3 regions of the Streptomyces sp. NPDC002232 genome follow, and region 1 is predicted to be linked to each of the others. Evidence: riboswitches for the same ligand, from Rfam matches in the RefSeq annotation. Region 1 holds a riboswitch; each other region holds the start of a gene.
The links. Region 1 has a riboswitch for cobalamin ahead of ACFYXU_RS20040 (ABC transporter substrate-binding protein). Riboswitches for the same ligand answer to the same signal wherever they lie in the genome.
Positions count from the first base shown of each region.

Region 2: it holds a riboswitch for cobalamin, as region 1 does, so the genes downstream of both, ACFYXU_RS14765 (energy-coupling factor ABC transporter permease) here and ACFYXU_RS20040 (ABC transporter substrate-binding protein) in region 1, are expected to answer to the same signal.
Region 3: it holds a riboswitch for cobalamin, as region 1 does, so the genes downstream of both, ACFYXU_RS02250 (ribonucleoside-diphosphate reductase subunit alpha) here and ACFYXU_RS20040 (ABC transporter substrate-binding protein) in region 1, are expected to answer to the same signal.

Region 1 covers NZ_JBIARV010000004.1:462,358-465,620, forward strand. Annotated here, with positions in the region: gene ACFYXU_RS20030 (ABC transporter ATP-binding protein) at 1-40, opposite strand, end outside; gene ACFYXU_RS20035 (FecCD family ABC transporter permease) at 37-1,056, opposite strand; gene ACFYXU_RS20040 (ABC transporter substrate-binding protein) at 1,104-2,144, opposite strand; cobalamin riboswitch at 2,232-2,383, opposite strand; gene ACFYXU_RS20045 (DUF4430 domain-containing protein) at 2,449-2,940, opposite strand; gene ACFYXU_RS20050 (ECF transporter S component) at 2,975-3,263, opposite strand, start outside.
Region 2 covers NZ_JBIARV010000003.1:492,900-496,162, reverse strand. Annotated here, with positions in the region: gene dhaK (dihydroxyacetone kinase subunit DhaK) at 1-184, shown strand, start outside; gene dhaL (dihydroxyacetone kinase subunit DhaL) at 210-830, shown strand; gene ACFYXU_RS14770 (PTS-dependent dihydroxyacetone kinase phosphotransferase subunit DhaM) at 827-1,249, shown strand; cobalamin riboswitch at 1,300-1,534, shown strand; gene ACFYXU_RS14765 (energy-coupling factor ABC transporter permease) at 1,562-2,260, shown strand; gene ACFYXU_RS14760 (energy-coupling factor ABC transporter substrate-binding protein) at 2,257-2,829, shown strand; gene cbiQ (cobalt ECF transporter T component CbiQ) at 2,836-3,263, shown strand, end outside.
Region 3 covers NZ_JBIARV010000001.1:510,539-513,801, forward strand. Annotated here, with positions in the region: gene mctP (monocarboxylate uptake permease MctP) at 1-938, shown strand, start outside; gene ACFYXU_RS02245 (GNAT family N-acetyltransferase) at 1,014-1,514, shown strand; cobalamin riboswitch at 1,552-1,692, shown strand; gene ACFYXU_RS02250 (ribonucleoside-diphosphate reductase subunit alpha) at 1,824-3,263, shown strand, end outside.

The DNA.
Region 1 (3,263 bases):
AGGCCCGCAGTCCCGTGCGGCCGGCCGGGACGCCGGTCACCGGGTGCTCCTGGTGCGGTACAGGACGAGGACGAACGCGGGGACGCCGACCAGCGACGTCACCACCCCGACCGGCACCTCCTGAGGGTCGAGGACGGTACGGGCCAGGGTGTCGGCCCACACCAGGAAGATCGCCCCGGCCGGCGCCGCCAGGGGAAGCAACCGGGCGTGGCCCGGGCCGGCCAGGGCGCGGACCGCGTGCGGCAGGACCAGACCGACGAAGCCGATCGCACCCGCCGAGGAGACCAGGACGGCCGTGAGCAGCGCGGTGACGGTGAGGAGGACCAGACGGGTCCGGCCCACGGCCACGCCGAGCGCCGCCGCCGCGTCCTCCCCGAACGCGAAGGCGTCCAGGGTGCGGGCGTGACCACCGCAAACCAGCAGAGCGACGGCGAGGACGGCGGCGCACACGCCGACGTCCGTCCAGCCCGCGCCGGTGAGCGAGCCCAGCAGCCAGAAGAGGACGCCCCGGGTGGTCTCGGCGTCGGCGGCCGTCATCACGACGAACGAGGTCAGCGCCGAGAACAGTTGCATCGCCGCCACTCCGGCCAGGACCACCTTGTCGGTCGACCCGCCCAGCGTGTGGCTCAGCAGCAGCACCAGGGCGAAGGAGCACAGCGCGCCCAGGAAGGCGCCCCCGGCGACGGACACGAGACCCCCGCCCACGCCGAGGACGACGACCGCGACGGCGCCCGTGGAGGCGCCGGAGGAGACGCCCAGTACGAACGGATCGGCCAGCGGATTGCGCAGCAGGGACTGCATCACCGCCCCGCAGACGGCGAGTCCGGCTCCGCACACGGCCGCGAGGAGGGTACGGGGCAGCCGCAGCTCCCACACGATGCCGTCGCGGATCGCGCTCAGGTCCGACGGGCTTCCCCCGAGGTGGGAGACGACCACCGACCAGGCGTCCGCGACGCGGATGTCGGCCGGGCCGATGGTGACGGCGAGGGCGACGGAGGCGCACAGCAGGAGGAGCCCGGCCGCTCCGGCGACCGGCGGGAGGGCCCGCGAGGGCATCCCCCTCCCGGAGAGCGTCCGTTCCGCCGTGCCCGTGCCCGACGGCGTCACTTCGCGAGCCCGTACGTCCGCAGCGCGGCGGCCACCTTCTCGATGCCCTCGACGGTGCGGATCGTCGGGTTCATGGCCTGGCCGCTGAGGATCACGTACCGCTTCTTCCGCACGGCCGTCATGTTCCGGGTGACCGGGTGGGACTCCAGGAACTCGATCTTCTTCGCGGCGCTCTCGGCCGACTGGGCCTTGCGGGTCAGGTCGGCGATCACCAGCACGTCGGGGTCGCGGTCGGCGACGGTCTCCCAGTTGATCTGCGGCCACTCCTCCTTGGTGTCGTCGAAGACGTTCTTCACGCCGAGCGTCCCGCTGACGATGCCCGGCGCACCGCAGCAGCCGGCCATGTACGGCCCCTGGGAGTCGGAGAACCAGTAGAGGACGGACGCGTCGCCGAAGTCGGCACCGGCCCTGGCCTTCGCCACGCGGGCGCGGAGCTCTCCGACGAGCTTCTCGCCCCGCTCCGGGACCTCGAAGATCCTGGCCAGGTCGCGGATCTCGCCGTACACGGTGTCCATGGTCAGCGGCCGGGTGCGCAGGCCGTCGCCGTCGCCGCTGTTGTCCTTGCCGACGCAGTCGGTGGGGGACAGATAGGTCGGTACGCCGAGCTTCGTGAACCGCTCCCTGGGGGCCACGCCGCCCTTGCCCAGGGTGTAGAGGAAGGAGGCGCTGACGAAGTCGGGCTCGGTGTCGAGGACCTTCTCGAAGGAGGGGTAGCGGTCCGCGAGCCGGGGGACCTTCGCGTTCGCCTTCTCCAGGCCCTTGAGGACCGGGTCCGTCCAGGTCGCGGTCCCCACCATCCGGTCCGCCAGCCCGAGGGAGAGCAGGATCTCGGCCGAGCCCTGGTCGAGGGCGACGGCCCGGCGGGGCGCGTGATCGACCTGGACGCGCTGCCCGCAGTTGTCGAGAGCGACCGGAGCGCCGGGCCCGGCCGCCTTCGCCCCGGGCGAGGCGGCCGTGCCGCCGGCGCCACAGCCGGCGACGAGCACGGAACCGGCCACGAGCAGCACGGCGGAACGGACGGAAGGTGCGAGGTGCACGGTGAGGGGTCCTCTGCGTCACGGCTCATGCGCGGAGCCTGTCGTACGGTGCTTCCCGGACGGCGGCACGCGCCGTCCGGGCCGCCAGCAGGTCTTCGGACTCGGGGTCGTCCGGACGGAGCGCCTTCCCGGACCCCTCGGGGCCCAGTGGCCGATGCTCCGCCCGTCACCCTCACCGCTGCGCGTCAGCTCCGGATTCCCACCGGATTCCCTGACCCGTGCACATACCGTATGGATACGTACAGAGGTGCGACTGGCCCGGGCAAACTACCACAGGCCGATCTTGGACCCGTCGGGCCGTCGGTCAGAAGGAAGTCCAGGTGAAGGCGACCTGGTCGCCGTTCTCTATCTCGAACTGGCAGCCGCCGACCGGGGTCGGGGTGCCGTTCACGGAGATGCTCCAGTAGGCCGAGCCGCCCCCGCTCACGCCCTTCACGGTCTCCACCGCGTAGTCGTCGAAGGACGCGTACCAGGTGCCGTCCCACGTGAAGCCGTTGCGCTTGGCCGCGTGGTCGAGGGCGGCCGTCGGGGTGGGGACCTTCGTGGCGTGCGCGCCACCGTTGGTGCCGTCGCACTGGTGCGCGCCGCCGGCGGCGGTCGTCACGTCGTGGCCCCAGGTGAAGATCTTCTTCTTGAAGAGCAGGCCGTCGGGGCCCTGGACGCTGACGGTGACTCTCACCGGCGCGTTCGTGAACGTGGCCGCGGTCTCGGCCTGCGCGACGGCGGGTGCGGTGGTCAGGGCGAGACCGAGCGCGGCGGTGGTCACGGCGGCGCGGCGGAGCAGGGTGGTGCGCATGGTGTTCCTCTCGACGAGGGATGTGGTCGGTGGTTCATCCGGCCGTGGCGTCCGGGCCCCTGTCCCGACCGGCGAACCGGATCGGAGCCTGGAAGCGGGCCTTGCGGGCGGCACGGCGGAAGACGGTGAGGACGGCGGGTCCCGCCAGGGTGATGACGACGAGGTTGGTGACGGCGCGGCCGGTGTCCCAGCCGAGCGAGGTCGCCAGGTCGAAGGCGACGTACCGCTGGAACTGCTCGGTGAACGGCAGCCCCGGAAGGTAGGCGATCGAGCTGTTCGGGTCCAGGGAGAAGGGCCAGAAGGACAGGTTGAGCAGGAAGCCG
Region 2 (3,263 bases), on a different contig from region 1:
CAACGCCGAGGTGCAGCGGGTGCTCGCCGAGCGGCGGGTGCCGGTCGCCCGGACCCTGGTCGGGAACTACGTGACCTCGCTCGACATGGCCGGATGCTCGGTGACCCTGTGCGAGATCGACGAGGAACTGCTGCGGCTGTGGGACGCTCCGGTGCAGACACCTGCGCTGCGCTGGGGCCGGTGAGACGGGATCGGGCATGGGGAGCGACATGACGGAGACGATCGACGCCGGATTCCTGGTGCGCTGGCTGGCCGCGGTGGCCGAGGACGTCGACCGGGAGGCGGACCGGCTCACCGAGCTGGACTCGGCCATCGGCGACGCCGACCACGGGGCCAACCTCAAGCGGGGCTTCGCCGCCGTGACGGAGATCCTGGCCAAGGAGCCGCCGGAGACCCCGGGCGCGGTGCTGACCGCCGCCGGGCGGCAGCTGATCTCCACGGTGGGCGGCGCCTCGGGGCCGCTGTACGGGACGCTGCTGCGGCGCGCCGGGAAGACCCTGGGCGAGGACGCGCGGGTCACCCGGGTGCGGCTGGCGGAGGCCCTCGGCGCCGGCGCGGCCGCCGTGGCCCAGCTGGGCGGCGCCCAGGCCGGGGACAAGACGATGCTGGACGCGCTCGTCCCGGCCGTCGAGGGGCTCCGCAGCTCGTACGAGGCGGCCCGGACCGCCGCGGAGGACGGGGCCCTGGCGACCGTACCCCTCCGGGCCCGCAAGGGCCGGGCCAGTTATCTCGGGGAGCGGTCGGTCGGGCACCAGGATCCGGGGGCGACCTCCTCGGCCCTGCTGTTCGCGGCGCTCGCCGACACCGCACGCGCCGAGGGCGCCCGATGAGCGCCGCGCCCGGGTCCGCCGCCCCGGTCGGCATCGTGCTCGTCTCGCACAGCGCGGCGGTCGCGACGGCGGTGGCCGAGCTGGCGCGCGGTCTGGCGGGCGGCGGCGAAACGGCGCCTCTGCTGCCGGCGGGCGGGCTCCCGGACGGCGGTCTCGGGACGAGTTCCGAGCTGATCCGCGCCGCCGCGGAGGCCGTGGACCGGGGGGCCGGGGTGGCGCTCCTGGTCGACCTGGGCAGCGCGGTCCTCACCGTGAAGGCACTGCTCGCCGAGGGCGACGAACTGCCGGAGGGCGCCCGCCTGGTGGACGCGCCGTTCGTCGAGGGAGCGGTCGCCGCGCTCGTCACGGCGAGCGCCGGCGGGGACCTCGACGCGGTGGCCGCGGCGGCCTCGGAGGCGTACTCCTACCGCAAGGAGTGAGCTCCCACGCCGTGTGCGGGGAGTGATCGGCGGGCCGCGCCGGGTGGCGGCCGTGTTGTGATCCAGCAGGTCAACCCACTAATGTCGCAGGGCCTTGGTGTACGGGAAACCGGTGCAGTACCGGTGCGGCCCTCGCCACTGTGATCGGGAGGTCCGGCTCCATCCCCGGGGGGAACACCTCGGGGAGGCCACTGGACCGGCGCGGGAGACCGCGGCGGTGTGGGAAGGCGGAGTCGGGCCGTATGACCGTCAGCCAGGAGACCGGCCGGGGTGCGTTGTCCATCCACGAGGTGCTGGAGAGGTCTCCCGACCATGCATATAGCCGAGGGGTATCTGCCCCCTGTGCACGCCGCCGCCTGGAGCGTCGCGGCCGCGCCGTTCGTCGCCCACGGGGTGCGCGCGCTGACCCGCGAAGTACGGTCCAACCCCGAGTCCACGCTGCTACTGGGCGCCTCCGGCGCCTTCACGTTCGTCCTGTCGGCGCTCAAGCTCCCGTCCGTCACGGGAAGTTGCTCCCATCCGACGGGTACGGGTCTGGGCGCCATCCTCTTCCGGCCCCCGATCATGGCGGTCCTCGGGACGATCACCCTGCTGTTCCAGGCGCTGCTGCTGGCGCACGGCGGGCTGACCACCCTCGGGGCGAACGCCTTCTCGATGGCGATCGTCGGGCCCTGGGCCGGGTACGGGACGTATCTGCTGCTGCGGCGCTCCGGTGCGCCGCTGATGGTGGCCGTCTTCTTCGGCGCGTTCGTCGCCGACCTGTCCACGTACTGCGTCACCAGCGTGCAGCTGGCCCTGGCGTTCCCCGACCCCGCCAGCGGTGTGCCCGGCGCGCTGGCCAAGTTCGGCGGCATCTTCGCCGTGACCCAGATCCCGCTCGCGGTGAGCGAGGGCCTGCTGACGGTGCTCGTGATGCGGCTGCTCACCCAGTCCAGCAAGGGCGAGCTGCTCCGGCTCGGCGTCCTGGGCCGGTCGAAGGCGGAGCGCCAGGAGGAGGTGGCCGCGCGATGAGCCGGAACGCGAAGATCAACACGCTGCTGCTGCTCCTCGTCGCCGCGCTGGCGGTCCTGCCGGTCGCCCTGGGCATGGGCGACCACAAGAAGGAGCCGTTCGCGGGGGCGGACGCGGAGGCGGAGACCGCGATCACGGAGCTCCGTCCGGACTACGAGCCGTGGTTCAGCCCGCTGTACGAGCCGCCGTCCGGGGAGATCGAGTCGGCGCTCTTCGCCCTCCAGGCGGCGCTGGGCGCCGGCGTCCTGGCCTACTACTTCGGGCTCCGGCGCGGCCGCCGCCAGGGCGCGGCCCGCGCGGCGGCCGAGACCGCCGGAGCGGTGCGGACGGAGGGCGCGGGGACCGAGGGCGTCGAGGGCGTGCGGACGGAGACCACCGGGAGGGTACGTACGGAGAGCGCCGAGGCCGTGCGCGCGGAGACCGCCGGAGCGGTGCGTACCGAGAGCGCGGCGAAGGAGGGCGGGGCCGACGGCCTCGGAGGTCCCGGGGCGGCGGGCGGCGGTTCCGCCGACGCCGGGGTCCCGGCGGCCGACGACGGCTCGCGCCCCTTCGACGGCACGGGCGCGTAGCCGCCGATGCTGCCGATCGACGCGGCGGCGCACAGCAGCCGCTGGCGCCGCCGCCATCCCGCGGAGAAGGCTCTCCTCGGCTTCGGCCTGACCCTGTGCGCGGTGACCCTGCCGCCGTGGCCCGGCGCGGTGCTCGTGGCGGCGGCCACGCTCGCGGTGCTGCTGGGCCCGGCCGGAGTGCCGGGTCGGCAGCTGTGGCGGGCGTTCCGCATCCCGCTCGGCTTCTGCGTCACGGGCGCGGTCCCGCTGCTCTTCGCGGTGGGCGGGGCGCGGGGGCCGGTGGCCCTCGCCCCCGACGGTCCCGCGCACGCCGCCGAGTTGCTCCTGCGGACCGCGTCGGCCTCGCTCGGGGTGCTGCTCTTCGCCTTCACGACTCCGGTGTCGGACGTGCTGCCCCGGCTGGTCCGGGCGGGCGTCCCGGCGCCGGTGGTGGA
Region 3 (3,263 bases), on a different contig from region 1:
CCGGCGAGGCGTACGCGCAGACCAACCCGGCGACCGGGAAGCCGCGCGGCACGCTCGCCCCCGGCGAGGCCGGACAGTGGACGTACGCGACGCTCGCGCTCGGCTCGGCGCTCGCGCTCTTCATGTACCCGCACTCCATCACGGCGACCCTGTCGTCCCGGAGCCGTGAGGTCATCCGCCGCAACACCACGATCCTGCCGCTGTACTCGCTGATGCTGGGCCTGCTCGCGCTGCTCGGCTTCATGGCGATCGCCGCCGGCATCAAGGTCACGAACGGCCAGCTCGCCATCCCGCAGCTCTTCGAGACCATGTTCCCGGACTGGTTCGCGGGCGTCGCCTTCGCCGCCATCGGCATCGGCGCGCTCGTCCCGGCCGCGATCATGTCGATCGCCGCGGCCAACCTCTTCACCCGCAACATCTACAAGGACTTCCTCAAGCCCGACGCCACCCCGGCGCAGGAGACCAAGGTCTCCAAGCTGGTCTCGCTCCTGGTGAAGGTCGGCGCGCTCGTCTTCGTCCTCACCATGGACAAGACGGTCGCGATCAACTTCCAGCTGCTCGGCGGCATCTGGATCCTCCAGACCTTCCCGGCGCTCGTCGGCGGTCTCTTCACCCGCTGGTTCCACCGCTGGGCGCTGCTCGCCGGCTGGGCCGTCGGCATGATCTACGGCACGGCCGCCGCCTACGGTGTCGCCAGCCCGACCCAGAAGCACTTCGGCGGCTCCGCCGCCGAGATCCCGGGCATCGGCGAGATCGGCTACATCGGCCTCACCGCCTTCGTCCTGAACGTCGTCGTCACGGTCGTCCTGACCTTCGTCCTCAAGGCCGTCAAGGCCCCCGAGGGCGTCGACGAGACCTCCCCGGAGGACTACACGGCGGACGCGGGCGACGCCGGCGTCCGCACCGAGCTCCCGAAGGTCGGCACCCCGACCCACTGAGCCACGGCCACGCGCGCGGAAGGGGCCCGGGACCTCCCGGGCCCCTTCCGCGCGCCGGGCGGCAGACTGGCGGGCATGGACTTCACGATCAGGGCGGTACGGCCCGAGGAGTACGAGCGGCTCGGTGACCTCACCGGGCTCACCTATCTGAACGACGGCCTGCTGCTGCACGGCGAGGACGACTTCTACCTGGACGTGCTGCGCGACACGGCCCGGCGGGCCCGCGAGAGCGAGGTGCTCGTCGCCGCCGACGCCGACGACACCGTCATCGGCGGGGTGACCTTCGCCGCCGGCGGCACCCCGTGGGCCGACATCGCCGTCCCCGGCGAGGCCGAGTTCCGGATGCTGGTGGTCGCCCCGGCGGCCCGCGGCAGGGGCGTCGGAGAGGCCCTCGTGCGCGCCTGCCTGGACCGGGCGCGGGCCCTGGACGGCTGCGCGCGGCTCGTCCTCTCCACGGACGCCAAGATGGTCTCCGCGCACCGGATCTACGAGCGGATGGGCTTCGTCCGCACGCCCGAGCGGGACTGGAACCCCCTCCCCGAGCACGCTCTGCGGACGTACGCACTCGAACTGTAACTCCGGGACCGACACAACATGTGGGGGGTGCTCGAAGGGGCGCCCCCCACATGTATGCTCGACCTCGCTGTCGACGCAGGGGAATCCGGCGCGAATCCGGAACTGTCCCGCAACGGTGTGCTACGTGCGGATTCGTACGGAGTGAGTCCGAGGACCTGCCGACAGCGCGCCCGGTCCGTCCGTTCCGGGTGCCACAGACGTCCGGGCCTCGCGGAGTGGGCCGGTGGACGCGGCGCGCCCGCGCGTACGGGTGCCCGCCTGCCCGCCTCCCCCGCCCTGGCCCCGAGCCGAGCGAGGGAGAGCCCCCACGTGACCATCGCGCCCGCCGATCCGGCCGCAGCGATCGAGAACGACGGCCCCGGGACCGTACTCCTGCGGACCCTGACCGATCTCACCGCCGACCTCCCGGACACCGACCCCGGCAAGGTGGCCGCCGCCGCGCTCCGCGGCCGCAGTGCCCGGTCGGACGAGGCGGAGCTGCGCGAGCTGGCCACCGAGGCCGCCGCCGGCCTGATCGCCGAGGACCCCGCGTACTCCCGGCTCGCCGCCCGGCTCCTCACCCTGACGATCGCCGCCGAGGCGGCCGGCCAGGGAGCCGTGTGCTTCTCGGCCTCGGTCGCCGTCGGCCACCGCGAGGGCCTCATCGCCGACCGGACCGCCGCCTTCGCCGCCCTGCACGCCGACCGCCTCGACGCGACGATCGACCAGGCCGCCGACGACCGCTTCGGCTACTTCGGCCTGCGCACGCTCTACTCGCGCTACCTGCTCCGCCACCCGATCACCCGCAAGGTGATCGAGACCCCGCAGCACTTCATGCTGCGCGTCGCCTGCGGCCTGGCCGAGGACGACAGCGTCCGCGCCCTGGACGAAGTGGCGTCCCTGTACGGCCTGATGAGCCGCCTGGACTACCTCCCCTCATCCCCGACGCTCTTCAACTCCGGCACCCGCCACCCGCAGATGTCCTCCTGCTACCTGCTGGACTCCCCGCAGGACGAGCTGGACTCCATCTACGACCGCTACCACCAGGTCGCGCGTCTCTCGAAGCACGCGGGCGGCATCGGCCTCTCGTACTCCCGCATCCGCGCCCGGGGTTCCCTCATCCGCGGCACCAACGGGCACTCCAACGGCATCGTGCCGTTCCTGAAGACCCTGGACGCCTCCGTCGCCGCCGTGAACCAGGGCGGCCGCCGCAAGGGCGCCGCCGCGGTCTACCTGGAGACCTGGCACGCGGACATCGAGGAGTTCCTGGAGCTCCGCGACAACACGGGCGAGGACCAGCGCCGCACGCACAACCTGAACCTGGCGCACTGGATCCCGGACGAGTTCATGCGCCGGGTCAACGCCGACGCCGAGTGGTCGCTGTTCTCCCCGGCGGACGTGCCCGAGCTCGTCGACCTGTACGGCGAGGAGTTCGACGCCGCCTACCGCAAGGCCGAGGCGGCGGGCCTGGCCCGCAAGACGATGCCGGCCCGCGACCTGTACGGCCGGATGATGCGGACGCTGGCGCAGACCGGCAACGGCTGGATGACGTTCAAGGACGCCTCCAACCGGACCGCGAACCAGACCGCCGTGCCCGGCACCGTCGTCCACTCCTCGAACCTGTGCACGGAGATCATCGAGGTCACGAACGACGGCGAGACCGCGGTCTGCAACCTGGGCTCCGTGAACCTCGGCTCGTTCGTCGTCGGTTCGGACATCGACTGGGAGCGCCTGGACGAGACCGTCCGCACGGCCGTCACCTTCCTCGAC